DNA from 2 places in the Gracilimonas qinghaiensis genome. Region 1 is predicted to be linked to the other one. Evidence: riboswitches for the same ligand, from Rfam matches in the RefSeq annotation. Region 1 holds a riboswitch; the other holds the start of a gene.
The links. Region 1 has a riboswitch for thiamine pyrophosphate ahead of ACKGJO_RS01730 (universal stress protein). Riboswitches for the same ligand answer to the same signal wherever they lie in the genome.
Positions count from the first base shown of each region.

Region 2: it holds a riboswitch for thiamine pyrophosphate, as region 1 does, so the genes downstream of both, ACKGJO_RS11140 (TonB-dependent receptor) here and ACKGJO_RS01730 (universal stress protein) in region 1, are expected to answer to the same signal.

Region 1 covers NZ_JBKINJ010000001.1:388,629-396,175, forward strand. Annotated here, with positions in the region: gene ACKGJO_RS01705 (alpha-ketoacid dehydrogenase subunit alpha/beta) at 1-64, shown strand, start outside; gene cyoE (heme o synthase) at 204-1,112, opposite strand; gene ACKGJO_RS01715 (MerR family transcriptional regulator) at 1,313-1,633, opposite strand; gene ACKGJO_RS01720 (glycosyltransferase family 2 protein) at 1,712-2,662, shown strand; gene ACKGJO_RS01725 (hypothetical protein) at 2,699-2,959, opposite strand; gene ACKGJO_RS01730 (universal stress protein) at 2,987-3,826, opposite strand; TPP riboswitch at 4,036-4,128, opposite strand; gene ACKGJO_RS01735 (cation-translocating P-type ATPase) at 4,722-7,406, shown strand; tRNA gene ACKGJO_RS01740 (tRNA-Glu) at 7,478-7,547, opposite strand, start outside.
Region 2 covers NZ_JBKINJ010000002.1:268,562-276,108, reverse strand. Annotated here, with positions in the region: gene ACKGJO_RS11155 (hypothetical protein) at 1-1,099, shown strand, start outside; gene ACKGJO_RS11150 (fibronectin type III domain-containing protein) at 1,130-3,238, shown strand; gene ACKGJO_RS11145 (alpha/beta hydrolase fold domain-containing protein) at 3,311-4,243, opposite strand; TPP riboswitch at 5,092-5,186, shown strand; gene ACKGJO_RS11140 (TonB-dependent receptor) at 5,241-7,547, shown strand, end outside.

The DNA.
Region 1 (7,547 bases):
AGCTATTTATTCAATTATGAGTGAAGCAGATCCGGCGCGCTTTCCGGAGATCTACCAGGCTTAACATTTATTAATCTTATCAATAGTTCTAAGGTGATAGAATTTCTTTCGAGTAAAGATCTCTGTCACCTTTTTTATTGGAATTGGGAAAGCAAACAAAACTCCAAGTGGTGTAGAATAGATAGGACCTAAGATTAATCGATTCAGATAGAGATGAAACGGTCTAAGAAAACGGCGATCCAGACTAAGGGAAGATAAGCTATGGAGGCAAACATCATTTTCTTGGCATTATCTTTTGTCCGTTCTAATCCAAATTTTATAGTGTAAGCCATAAATCCCAGTGCAAACAGCATTCCAAAGACAAGAAAAATAATTCCGGCAATATTAAGTTGAAAAAGGGCAAGTGTTACCGGAAATAAACTAAGTACGCAGATCATTGACCAGAATAAAGTCTTATAGCCTTCCTCGTCTTTTTTAGGCAGCATTTTAAGTCCGGCACTTGAATAATCATCCTTACATAACCATGCAATGGATAAAACGTGAGGAACTTGCCAAAAAAACATGATCCCGAACAACAGCCACATACCGGGTTCTGATATGTTACCGGTTGCAGCAGCCCAACCACCTACGGGAGGAAGTGCACCGGGGATTGCTCCAACAGCTATATTAATAGGTGAGACTTTTTTCATTGGGGTATAGATACCCAGATAGATCAAAGCCGTGACTAAGGAAACCGCTCCAGCAACTGGATTTACCAGCAATATAAGATAGAGTAAACCTGAAAAGATGAGGGTTAGTGAGAAGATCATCCCGCTTTTGGAATCAATACGGTGATCAGGAAGCGGTCGTTTAGCAGTACGCTTCATAAGTTTATCTGAAACCCGCTCAATGAACTGATTGTGAGCTCCGGTTCCGGCTGCGATCAAATAGGTTCCGATCAAAGCATGGATCAGAACAGAGAAATTAATGTCTGCTCCACTACCTAAAATATAACCAACCAGCATGCTCACCAATACAGACATGGTAATGCCGGGTTTGGTAAGTTGATAGTAGTCAGAAATAACCTCTGTTAAAGGTCTGTTGATTAGTACGGTCTCTTTAGCTGAATTCATCTACTGCGATTGGTCATATACTGCTTTTTGAAGCAATCATGAAGTTAAGATAATTTCGGGATTTTTGTTAGAAACTTTACGGATTTCTTGCAGAGAAATGCGCTCTCAGGCAGGTGTTTTTGTAAAAAATGATTATCTCGTTGTGCCAAAGATGTTTATAAAGTGTGCCTGGAAATTAAAGGAGACGACAGGTATCTATTTTATAGCCTTTCCAGGAGGTCACTTAAGAATACACGGATCTCTGAAAGATCTTTTTGAGCTTCTGGAGTTAAGTCGGATGATTTCTTTCCCTCTCCGTTGGTTAAGATATCCTGAACTCCCTCAGTACTGTATTTTTTGTCATGAAGCAGTTCTTTTATTCTGAAGATCAACGCCAGTTCAGTTTCTTTATATACACGATTTCCGGCACTGTTCTTTTTGGGATTTAACTCTGAATAGGTTTTTTCCCAGTTTCTTAGAACGTGAGGTTCAAGTCCCGTTAATTTACTGACCTCACCCATAGAGTAATACAATTTTTTCATAGCAGACAGAAAGTGTATTTTAGAACCGTTTTATTTATTAAAGTAAACTAATTCTGTTCATTTATAAAAGGTAACATTTTGCAAGATAAGGATACTAATTCAAATATAGACATAAGTTTAGTGATCCCTGTTTACAACGAAGAAGAATCACTGCCCGAGCTTGAAAAAGCTATTTCAGAAGCTCTGTTGAATTTGTTTACCTACGAAGTCATATTTGTGGATGATGGGTCCACTGATACTTCGTGGAGTGTGATCAAAGATCTGGCTGAAAAAAATGATAATGTAAGAGGCATTTCATTTCATCACAACTACGGTAAAAGTGTTGCTTTACAAGCTGGATTTGAAGATGTAAAGGGAGATTACATTGTTACCTTAGACTCAGATCTTCAGGATGATCCTAATGAAATTCCTGAGATGATACAAATGCTGAAAGACGGGTACGATCTGGTAAGTGGTTGGAAAAAAGAGCGCCACGATCCGATCTCAAAGACTATACCGTCTAAATTTTTTAACTATGTGACCCGGAAAGTTGCGGGTATCAAACTGCATGATTTTAACTGCGGCTTGAAAGCCTATAGAGCAGAAGTTGTAGAGAGTATTTATTTATACGGAGAGTTACACCGATATATACCCATGCTGGCAAAACGTGAAGGTTATGGCCGAATAACTGAAAAGGTTGTTAAGCATCATCCTCGAAAATACGGAAAGACTAAATTTGGTTTATCTAGGTTCATGAACGGATTTTTGGATCTTGTGACAATTACTTTTGTTCAGCGATATCTCCAAAAACCAATGCATTTCTTTGGAACCATAGGGGTACTACTGTTAATTGCCGGCGGTTTCATAAACTTGTATATGGTGTATGTGAAACTGGTTTTAGGTGAGGGCATTGGAAACCGGCCATTACTTTTTCTTGGCATTCTTTTGATGGTTGTCGGTGTTCAGTTCTTTTCAACGGGCTTACTTGGTGAGTTGATCAATAAAAATCATATAGAAAAACAAAAACCAAGGATCAGGGAACAGGTTTGAAGATTTCCGGAATATGAATCTGTCTTATAAAGCTGCCTACTCATTTATAGTTTCGATTTTAGCAACGTAGAAAACTCGGTCTTTTTCCTTAATAAGCTCTCCACTTTTAACTTTAAAAGAGTCTCCGGGCCTTAAAGGTAGCAGACTATTGTCAACCATTTTAATGACCTCAGGTATATGTCCACCGTCATCTTCCCATCGGATATTTTCGGCAGTTTTGGGAACCGTTATAATTTCAGAATCAATCTCAATTTTTATTTCCCTGGGTTCAATATTATGTGATTTCTTTTTTTCCATAGTGATCTACATATTAACAGAAGTTTTTTATGACTTTGGTTTTCCGGGCATAACAAGTAGAGGAACCATTGTGGCCTGACTTATCTTTTTTGAATGTTTTTTGCCAATAACAGAAAATAGATTTTGATAGCGTACGGTAACGATCAAAGAAAAGTCATGCTCATTAACCTCAATATTTACGGTATTTAAAAGATCATCAGATTCCATTAATTCATATTTGATCTTGTTATAGCTGATATGTTCAGAAACATAATCCTTTAATCCGCGAAATAGCAGATCTTCTTTTCTATCCAGTTTTTTAGTGACATGAATTATTTTTAATAATGCTTGATATTGAGATGCTAACTGGCTTACAAATTTTAGTGCGTTCAGATCATAAGGCCCATAATCTGATGTAAACAGGATCTTTTTGAAACCGGTAAATTCACTATTCATTGGAATCACAAGAACCGGTACTTCAGATTGTTGAACGACTTCTGTGGTAGTACTGCCAAAGAACATCCGTTCAAGCGCACTTCTTCCTTGAGTACCCATTACGACCATATCTATATGATATTCAGGTATTGCATTTATCACAGAATAAACTGACCTGCCTTCAAAAAGATGAGTTTTAACTTTTAGATTTTCATATTCTTTTTGACTTTTTATCTGATCAGTGATTTCCTCAAACAGTTTTTCAACTTTACGCGTCACATTTTGTTTGATATTTTCAACCACGGGAGTAAAATCGTAGGGCTCTTCTATTGAATGCATTATATGTAAACTTGCATCATATTCTTTTGCCAGCTTCAAAGCGAAAGAAAGTGCGTGTTTGGCATTATCTGAAAAATCGGTTGGATGAAGAATGTTTTTGATTGCTTTGCCCATGTTATATCCTGTAGGTTTTAATTTCCCGGAATTTATTTAATATCAGAAAAATTAGGGATTTAATCGATAGAAGATACGATCGAGCTCCAGGTTGCATTTTTATTGACTTCACTTTCAGCCAGATTACTAAGCCCGTCATCAGCATCTTTACTGTCTCGAAGTATGTTTAATAAAAGCCCATAGTAATTAAACTACGGGCTACTCAATAATTAGAAAGTTAACTGTTTCCTTTCGTCGGTATGATCCGCATCAAGTATAAGAGGTATAATTTCAGCTCATAACAAGCACCCTCAACAGGTATCTTTCGGGTTTGCTGTATTATCAGCATTCCTTATTGATAACCGGAGCATACGTCAGGAAAAATCAATAAAGATTAATCACTGTAAGTAACCGGCGGCATTTTTCCGGTTTATCTCTGTTCTATTTAAAGAGACAGAAATTATGCTCTTTTTTAATTTGACTATCATTATATCAAAGACTCTGAGAGAAGTATAAAACAATACCTGTTAGTTGTATGCAGGGGAAAGGATAAAGAGGTTGTAATATTTTTATTACAAAAAGTGTAGGATAAAACCGTATTTATTTTGATAGGTTAGAATTATTACGACCAAACATTTTTGGAATCACACAGGGATTTTTTCAGAATCTGGTCAGTCTGTTTAATGAGAAGCTGACACAAGCTGTCAAAGCTATTGTTTTTCATACTGTAAAATAAGTTTAGTAATTAGATCATTACGGCATTTTCAATAACTCATGCAGGTGTCAATTACAACATCGAAATAAGAATTGATATAAATAGGTTTTGTAATTCAAAGAATGATGGATATTACAGCCTCATATATTAAATTCAGTTATGGAGTAAGACTAAATTCCGGGTAAATCAGACGGTAATTGAATGAGCAGAGCTGCAGATAAGCATAATGTTTTAGTGGATCCGGAGAACCTACATACTTTAGAAGTTGAGGAGGTACTGAATAGATTTGAAGTTGATCGGAACAAGGGCCTTAACGAACAAACTGTTAAGATAAGAAGAGAGCAGTATGGAATTAACAAATTAAGGCAGCACAAAAGCAGGAGTATTTGGTCGGTCTTTATATCGCAATTCAAGAGTATCATAATTGGGATATTGGCGGTAGCAGCGGCAGCAGCATTAATATATGGTGAATGGATAGAAGGATGGGCTGTATTGGTGGTCATTTTGATCAATACACTGATCGGGTTTATTACTGAATTAAGAGCCGTGCGTGCAATGGAGGCCCTGTCACAAATTGGGGTCGTTAAGACGAGAGTAAAAAGGGAAGGTCGAGTTGTTGAAGTAGACGCTGAGGACCTTGTTCCGGGAGATCTGGTTGTAATTGAAGGAGGAGATATAATAACTGCAGATCTCAGGATAATCAATGCTTCCAAACTGCAGGCTAATGAATCTGCACTAACGGGTGAAAGTCTTCCGGTCAGTAAAAATGAAATGAAAGTTAAGGAAGAAAGCGTATTGGCTGAGAGAAGTAATATGCTGTATAAAGGAACAGCTGTAACGAGGGGTTCTGGGCTTGCCGTAGTAGTAGGCACGGCAATGAGTACTGAGTTAGGTAAGATTTCATCTTTAGTTGAGACTACAGAAGATGAGCTAACCCCATTGGAGGAACGCCTTGACGTATTGGGTTATAAGCTGATCTATGTAAGCGTTGGGATCATCATAGCAATTGTTATATCGGGAATTGTCAGTGGAAAAGAAATCGTGTTGATGATCGAAACCGGGATCGCTCTTGCCGTGGCAGCTATTCCGGAAGGACTACCAATTGTTGCCACTTTATCACTTGCAAAAGGATTGAAAACTCTGGCAAACAAAAATGCTTTGGTCAATAAGCTTTCTTCAGTTGAAACACTCGGGGCTACATCTGTTATCTGTACGGATAAAACGGGGACTTTGACTGAAAATCAAATGACAGCTACACAGGTCCATTTGTACAACAGAACGATAGATGTAAACGGCAAAATTGACCAAGAACTTACTGAAGAGGGTAACCCTTTGCACATTGAGCACGATGGGGACCTTAGGCTCGCATTACAAGTTGGGGTGATATGCAACAATGCGACCTTCGAACCAAACTCAGAAGAGGCAAATGGAGATCCATTAGAAATTGCCCTGCTTGAGCTCGGTTATAAAGCAGGCTTATTACATTCTGAGCTGATGAAAGTCCATCCGGAAGTTAGGGAAGATGCCTTCGATTCAACAACTAAGATGATGGCAACCTGGAACAAGATTGAGGAGGGGAAACTTCGGGTTTATATAAAAGGCGCACCTGAGGCAATACTGCAGAATTGCAGCACTTATTTAAAAGAAGGGGATTGTAAAGAACTCGGAAATGATGAGCAAGATCATTGGTCGAACCTGAACAATAAACTAGCCGGGGAAGGTTACAGGATGATCGCTTTGGCTACTAAAATGGCTCAAGATCCTGAAGGGAATTCATATGAGGATTTGTGCTTTATTGGGCTAGTAGCTTTGATGGATCCCCCAAGGGAAGGCGTTAAAGAAGCGATTGAAGAGTGCAGGCAGGCCGGGATCAATGTAGTTATGGTGACAGGTGATCAGGTAGAGACGGCTCGTTACATTGCGAATAAGCTTAAACTTGTTGAGAAAAGTAACAGTGCAGTTATTCACGGAAGTAAATTATATGAAACTGATAAGCAGACCAAGCTAAATTCATTTGTCTATGCACGAATTGATCCGAAACAAAAGTTGGAAATCATAGACATGTATCAAAATGAGAATCAGACAGTGGCAATGACGGGTGATGGCGTAAATGATGCCCCGGCACTGAAGAAAGCTGATATTGGGATCGCAATGGGTCGGAGAGGTACGCAGGTTGCACGTGAAGCTGCAGATATAGTGTTAACGGATGACGCGTTCTCAACGATCGTGCTGGCAGTTGAGCAGGGTAGAATCATATTCAACAATATCAGAAAGTTTGTGTTTTATCTGCTTTCCTGTAATGTAAGTGAAGTTGCAGTGGTTGGAATTGCTTCCTTCATTGGTTTGCCATTGCCAATATTACCCTTGCAGATACTTTTCTTAAATCTTGTAACAGATGTATTTCCGGCTCTTGCTTTGGGAGTTGGTGAAGGCGACAAGACTATAATGAAAGAAAGACCAAGAAAGTCTGAGGAACCAATTTTAAACAGAAAACACTGGAAAATGATTGGAGCATACAGTTTGATAATGACTGCAGCGGTACTTGGTTCATTTCTGATCGGGTCACATTGGTTAGAAGTGGGTGCTGAAGGGGCTGTAACAATGAGCTTTTTAACATTGGCATTGTCTCAGTTATGGCATGTTTTTAATATGAGAGAAGAGAACAGTAGAATATTTATTAATTCAATTACTAAAAATAAATGGATTTGGGCGGCTATAGTACTCTGTTTAGTTTTACTGTTGAGCGCGATATATGTACCGATATTATCAGATGTACTAAGCCTGATTCCACCAAGTTTTTCAATGTGGGCAATTATCCTGTTAATGAGTTTGATTCCATTGGTAACAGGCCAGTTGGTGCTAATTTTGAGAAAAGCTATGAGGTAGTATAGGCTGTTTGAATGGATGGTCCATAAAACAAAAAAAGCCTCCCGATCATCGGGAAGCTTTATCTGTTGTACCGCGTACGGGATTTGAACCCGTGCTACCGCCGTGAAAGGGCGGCGTCCTGGACCCCTAGACGAACGC
Region 2 (7,547 bases), on a different contig from region 1:
CGTTTGGCGCGACTGGTCTATCGGGTATGAGGCAGCAGCCGGCGCAGAGCTACACCTTTCCTTCCTTGAGTATGCAAGCTGCAGCGGCTATAGTGAGTGGGGTATTAACGGTTGGCGTGCCGGTGGCGGATTTGGATTTTATGCGTCAGTAAGTGCCTGGGCTCAGGGTTATCACCGAAATAACGGGGAGGTTGATAAATTCCAAAACCTTGCGACGCTAAAAGCAGGCGGATACATCACCGGAAAATTTCCGAAACCGGTGTACGCATCAGGTGCGGTAAGCGGAAGCGCAACCGTTCTGAATGTATTTGATGTCAGTTTTCATCAGCAGTTCCAATATGGAACCAACTGTTCCGGAGGCCCGGTTCAGTCAAACGTATATGTAACTCCCGGCGATGCTGCTGGCGATTTTGACGGCGCTCTTGTGAATTATGTTGTGCCGCAGGCCTATTACAATTTTCCATTGGAGTCTCCGCTTAGTGTGAAATATGGGCTCGTTCCGGATGAACAGTTCAGTGTACCTGAAACTCAGTCCAATGGTACGATCGAAATGAGAACGTTTAAACTGGAGAAATCGGTAACGCTTGAGAAGAGTGATAACAGTGGAAACTATCAAGCTGAATCTCTTCATAGTTCCATAAATAATCTAGGTGAGTATCAGTATGTTATAGCCGGTCCCATCATGGCAGCTCCTGTTGGTTTAGCACCGGGTCTGGGAGGTGCGCAGAATGGTGGTAATAATCCCCCCGCCCAGCAACAAATGGTTCAATCGTGGAATCCAAATCCTGCGGGTGGTGGTGGAACTATACCACCCTACCAACAGGCACCGGCGCAATTAGTTGGTGGTACGGGTTCAAATAACAACCCACCAAATTATGGAAATCTTCCGCCGGAATCACCGCCGCCGGTCAACGATCTGGACGCGGACACCTGGTATAAATTTACGGTAGATGCTGTGCTCATGGAGCTTGTGAACGGTAATTGGGTGACGGCCACAGATAACAGTGGTAATCCTATTACACAAACCGAAGTTAAAAATTTCTACACCGGTGACCCGGGGCCATTACAACCCTCCAGCCCGGGTGCGGTAACCTATTAAACCGGAGTGAATATTATGAATCAAACAATTATGGATTATAAAAAGATATCGATACTGATTGTTCTGCTCACCGGAATGGGCTGGCTGAATACCGCTAATGCCCAACAGACAAATGAAGCTGAAATTCACCTTTTTGCCCGCTATGTGGAGGGAGACGGCATTGAAATGCGATGGTTTTCAGATAACAATGAGGTGATGCGAAGAGGTACGGAATCGGGATTTATCGTAGAGCGTCGCGTTGCGGGAACAGGGCCTTTTCAAACCGTTCAAACTGTACAGCCACTTGATGAATCTCAAACCGAACAGCTCATTCAAACTACGGTCGGCGAGGGAGATCGTGCTGACCGCTTGCGGGTGGTAACGGAACTTAGAGATTCAGATACAGATCATCTGCCCGGAGAAATCGATTTTCAAAACCGTATTGAGGACCTCGTAAACCGAAAAAGTGCCGAAGACTTCCGTACGATGACGTTTATGCTGAGTTCATTTGAGGATTCTCTTGCAGCTCGCGTACTGGGCCTTTCTGCTAGTGACACAAATGTTATGCCGGGACAGACCTACGAGTACCGTGCACGCCTGGTGAGTTCGGGTGGTCTAAATGTAACCTCAGTCGTAACAGAGATTACTGCAACAGAACAAACTGAAGATTATGAAGTACCTATCTTAGTGAATGAAGGAGATGGTGAATTGTCATTTATCTGGCAGCAACCTGAAAACTCGGTAGGAATGTATGTTCAGCGGTCTTTCAGTGAAAACGGACCTTTTGAGCCGTTGAATGAGGTCATCGAGCTAAACCTGAGAGGCAAACAGTTTGACGGGCCACAACGGGGGACATTTTTTGATAAAGAGTTAAACAACTACCGAAACTACCACTATCGATTTTACGGGCAGAATGTATTTGGCGAACGTGTGCTTTTTGGAGAAGCTTCCGGTACTCCCCGTGATCTGACGCCACCTCGGGAGCCGCTGTTGCTTCAGCCAAAGCATGAAAGTGAGGATACAGTTCGCGTAACTTGGGAGATGCCCGGCACAGTAGATAACGACCTTGCCGGTTTTGCAGTACTCCGTGGTGATGGAAGCAGTGAAGAATTTGTACGTCTTCACCCAGATCTGACTGATCCCAATCTCCGCGAGTGGATCGACCTTGATTTTAATCGTGACCTGGATACTTATTATGCAATTCAGGCAGTGGATACAGCCGGCAATGTGAGTACGTCAGCAGTTTTGCCGGTATCATATATTCGCTTTAATCCACCTGTGAAACCTGAAATTGGACAGGCAACGATTGGAGATGACGGCTCTGTAGAGATCATAATCAGCCCGGATCCTGAGGATGCCGTGGATGGATATAAGATATTTATGGCAAACGATCCGGAGCATGAATTTTCAGTGGTGAAAGAGATGTTTGGCGATTCGCTGATCACTTCAGGCAGCAGAACAATTGTCCGCGATACGGTGATGCTAAATACGCTTACCCGGAATGTGTATTACAAAATTCGAGCCTACGATGTTCATTTTAATGAATCAGAGGAGAGTGACGTTATCGCCCTTGAGCGGCCAGACATCGTACCCCCTCCGCGCCCGGTATTTAAAAACGTGGAGATTGGTTCCACTGACGTGAACTTCGAAATTGCTCTGCCCTCTGTTATTGACTTCCAAACAGCTACTTTGTACCGAAGGTCCGGGCCGGCGAGCGATTGGCAGCCAATTCAAACATTCAGGGAAAAAACAGAAATTGCCCGCTATACTGACCGGGGGCTGGAACCGGGGGCAACCTATTTCTACAGGTTACAGGCAGAAGATCAAAGCGGATTGCTGTCGGACTTTTCGAATCCGGTTCAGGTAAAAACTGTGAACAGGCGATCGGTCAGTGTTGCCGAAAATCTGTCTGCACAGTCTGGTGATAGGGGCACTGTAATTCGATGGGCCTATCCTGGTGATGATCTTGATGAAGTTTTCTTTGTGATCTATCGCCGCAGCGGAGAGGAAGGACTTCGACAGGTTGGTCGAAGCGATAACACCACATTCACTGATCGTCGTGTTCGTGCAGGACGATATGAATATCGGGTCAGAGTTTTTCGTAAAGATGGAAACCAAAGCTTATTGAGCGATACGGCTGTGGTTACAGTTGGTAATTAAACTGCGATAAGGAAGGCTATAAACCGATTTATAAAGGTTAGCCTCACTAGATAAAAAAGGAACCTGTAAGTTTTATTTCCAGAAATCACTTCCGGCATTCAACGCCATCTCCGCCTCCGAAGGTGGATACTTGATCTGACTGATGATCATAGCCTGAGCCTTTTTGGCATCCGGAAAATTGAAGAACATCCAGTCGTGAAACATCCCGTTGAACTCAAGATAGTTAAAAACCACCGGCTCAGATTCAGCTTTTAACCTTAATTTGCGAGAGTCTGCCAGCATGATATCATGGGTTCCTACAAATAATGTGGTAGGGGCAACTCGGCGAATATTGCCATAAATGGGACTTGCCCTGAAATCAGTGAGTTCAACATCGGCGGCATATTGTTTCCCTAAAGTTCTCAGTGCTTCTACATCCAATAAGGGATCGTTGTCCTCGGTATCTTCTATGAGAGGATTGGAAAGGCTCAGATCGAGCCATGGTGATAAGAGTACCAATTGAGAAGGTTGTTTGATATTGTTCTTTATGAGCAGCTGACACAAGGAATGTGCGATTCCACCGCCATTCGAATCTCCTACGATAGTCACATTTTCAGCTCCGTAATTTTCTAAAAGGTTCGTATAGAGATTCATAAAGAAACTCATGACTTCGGTAGCTGATCCTTTTGGTAACAGGGGATAATCCGGTGCAATGATATCCTGATCCAATTTTTTGCCAAACTCACGGATCAAATTCCAGTGAAATTTCATAAAGCTTTTAGTGAATCCACCGCCATGAATAAATAGGATGGCTTTTTCGGATGTTGCTTTGAATGAGGATATTTCCCATATCTTATGGCCATCCTGCAGCCGATAGTTCAACTCAAATTGTTCTTTGAAATAGGCAGGAGGCTCACTTTGTGACGAAGGTGCCTGCCACCAGGCCGGATCTAATTTCTTTTTGTAGGAAGAAATATCTAGTGCAAAATTTATGGTCTTCGAAATAAGGTCAGGTTTTCTCATCATCAATAGGATTGGTTGGCTTTCCAAACGGTAATTCCGACTACAGCATTCAATAGAGTTTTGAGTGATCTTAGGACCGTAGACTGGTTCCGGGGAAGTACTCCTTGCACTGATGTGCAAAGCAGGATCGATCAGCGAAAGTCGATAGACAGATCTGCGAAATTAACTGGCAGAAGGGCTTCAGATCTCAATCCTTGAACGGTCATCGCGAGGAGTCCGTAATTATATTCGTTGGCTACACTGTTTGCCGACGCGGCGATCTCCTTGGCATGGCCGGTTGCCCGCATCAGGGAGATTGCTTCGTCGTTTAACCTCTCAAACCTGCATTCCACTTCATAGTCTGCCCGCAAAGATCGTTCGTTTGGTTTAAAAAGATACAGTAAACTTCACCATTCAATGTTGAATGTTCAATATCCTTCGGCCTTAGAAAAAAGAGCGTTAAAAAGGTGACGGAATGAAGCGTTAAGAAAGAAATCATACCGTAAGGCACTAAGGTATTGGCAAGCCCGGCGAAGGAGCATTGATTTCTTTTAGCGAAACGGAGTCGACTTTAGCTCATTTTTCGCAGCCGGGAGCTTTTGTTTCTTTTGTCGGCACAAAAGAAAGAGGAAAACGATGAAGCAAATATGTTAAACCTTGGGATGGCAGATAAAACACCGCACAAGCGAGAGGCTTGCGCTAGGGGTTGTTTAGGCTTAATGGGCAAAATGATCTGTGATCGGCGAACGGCGATCTACCGATCTGCGAATTATTGATTAGGGAAGCTCACCGAGCCACTTTATGATCCTTCAAAACTGAATGTTGAATGTTACTTGTTCAACATTCTTAAGCCTCGTATCTTTGATGCTCACAACCAAGGTTGGGGGTGCTTGCATAGCGGGCTGAGATCACACCCTGATAACCTGAACCGGATAATACCGGCGTAGGGAAACCTGTTTACCGCACAGTAACGCAAGTTAACCTCCTCCATTAATCACACTACATTAATTGGAGGAATTCAATGTTTAATTCTATTACCATAAAGTCGTTTTTTACGGCTTTGCTATTAACAGTACCACTTTTCTTTTCTACTAACACAACTACTCAGGCACAAACAATTACCGGAACCGTGCTTGATGCTCAATCCAAACAACCCTTGCCCGGAGCGGCCATACGTCAGGTCGGTACTTCACGTGGGGTGGTATCTCAGGAGGACGGTTCTTTCGAATTCCGTCTTTCGGAAAACGGTGAACTCCGTTTGTTGATCACTTATTTGGGTTACAAAGATCAGGAGGTTGATGTCCGGCGTAATCAAAAAGATCTTGAGATCTATATGTTGCCGGATACCTATATCTCTGACGATGTTTTCGTGAGCGCCACTCGTGCTGATGAAACATCTCCCATTACTTACACTAATGTTGAAGGCGAGGAGATCGAACGGCGAAATCTGGGGCAGGATGTACCCTATCTGCTTCAGAGTACTCCATCGGTTACTACAACTTCAGATGCGGGGGCCGGCATCGGTTACACAGGCATTCGTATTCGAGGGGTTGACCCGGCGCGTATCAATGTGACCATCAACGGAATCCCGGTCAATGATGCGGAATCCCACGGCGTATTCTGGGTAAACTTACCGGATCTGTCTTCATCCACAGAAAATATCCAGATACAGCGCGGGGTAGGAACGTCTACCAATGGAGCCGCAGCTTTTGGCGGAACCATTAATCTTCAAACCAGTTCCTCCAGGGTGGAACCGTTTGGAGAGATCAATACCGGAATCGGCTCTTTTAATACCCAAAAATATAACGTCAAGCTTGGGTCGGGACTGATGGAGAACGGATGGCAGTTTGAAGGCCGTCTATCAAAAATTGATTCGGATGGCTTCATAGATCGTGCGAGTTCTGATCTTGATTCCTACTTCTTGTCGGCTGCCAGACATGGAGAACGAAGCTTGCTTCGAGCTGATGTCTTTTCCGGAAAGGAACGCACCTATCAGGCATGGTATGGCATCGAGGAAAGCGTACTGGAGAACGATCGCACCTTCAATGAGGCTGGTACCGAAAAAGCCGGCGAACCCTACGAAGATCAGGTCGACAACTATCAGCAGAACTATTACCAGTTGCATTACTCATATAAACTGACTGAAAACTGGAATGCTAATGTATCTGCATTCTACACCAAAGGCTTTGGCTACTTCGAGGAGTACAAAGCTGATGAAGACCTGACCGATTACGATATTGAACCGATCCTGCCATCTACTCCTTCTGAATCAGATCTTGTTCGCCGCCGTTGGCTGGATAATGATTTCTACGGAACCATCTTTTCTACAAAATTCACCCCGAATGATATCTGGAATTTAACACTTGGCGGTGGCTATAACTATTATGACGGGGCTCATTTCGGAGAAGTGATATGGGCTAGATATGCCGGCGACAGTGAGATCGAAGATCGGTATTACGATAACGATGGCATTAAGAATGATTTCAATCTATATGGAAAACTGCAGTATGGAATTACCGATAATCTGAATTCTTACCTGGATCTACAGGTGAGAGGCGTCAACTATGAGTTTCTTGGAAATGGCTTTGTTCGCAGTGCGGGGAGTTCCGTACGAGACAGCCTCGTTACTCTCCAGCAAACCGATGATCTGATGTTCTTTAACCCCAAGTTTGGCTTTGTTTATCAACTTCCGGATCAACAGCGTTTGTATGCTTCTTTTGCGGTTGGTAATAAAGAACCAACGCGAGATGAGTATGTAGACTCATCCCCTGAAAGCCGACCTGACTCGGAGCGTCTCTATAACGTAGAGCTTGGTTATAGAGGTGATTTTAGGCGGCATTATCTTGGTGCCAATGTGTACGGCATGTTCTATCGAGACCAGCTTGTGCCAACGGGAGCGATCAATGATGTGGGTGAGATCGTCAGGGAGAATGTACCGGAAAGTTATCGTATCGGGCTTGAACTTCAGGGTGGTTTGAGTGTTTCTGAGCACCTGAGTGTATCGGCCAATGCAACTTTCAGCCGAAACAAGATCGTTGAATACACGCAGTTCACTGATCAGTATGATGCGAACTTCAATTACTTGGGTCAACAGGCTACGACCTATGAAGAAACCGATATCGCATTTTCACCTTCACTCATTACTAATGGAGTGATCGGCTATCAGACCGGGGCACTGAATGCAGAGCTTGTCAGTAAATATGTCTCACGTCAGTATCTTGATAATACACAGACCGAAAGCCGTTCAATCGATCCTTATTTTGTGAATGATCTGAGAATAAGTTATTCCCTTGATAAGATCTCATTGCTTGAAGGTATCACAGCGACA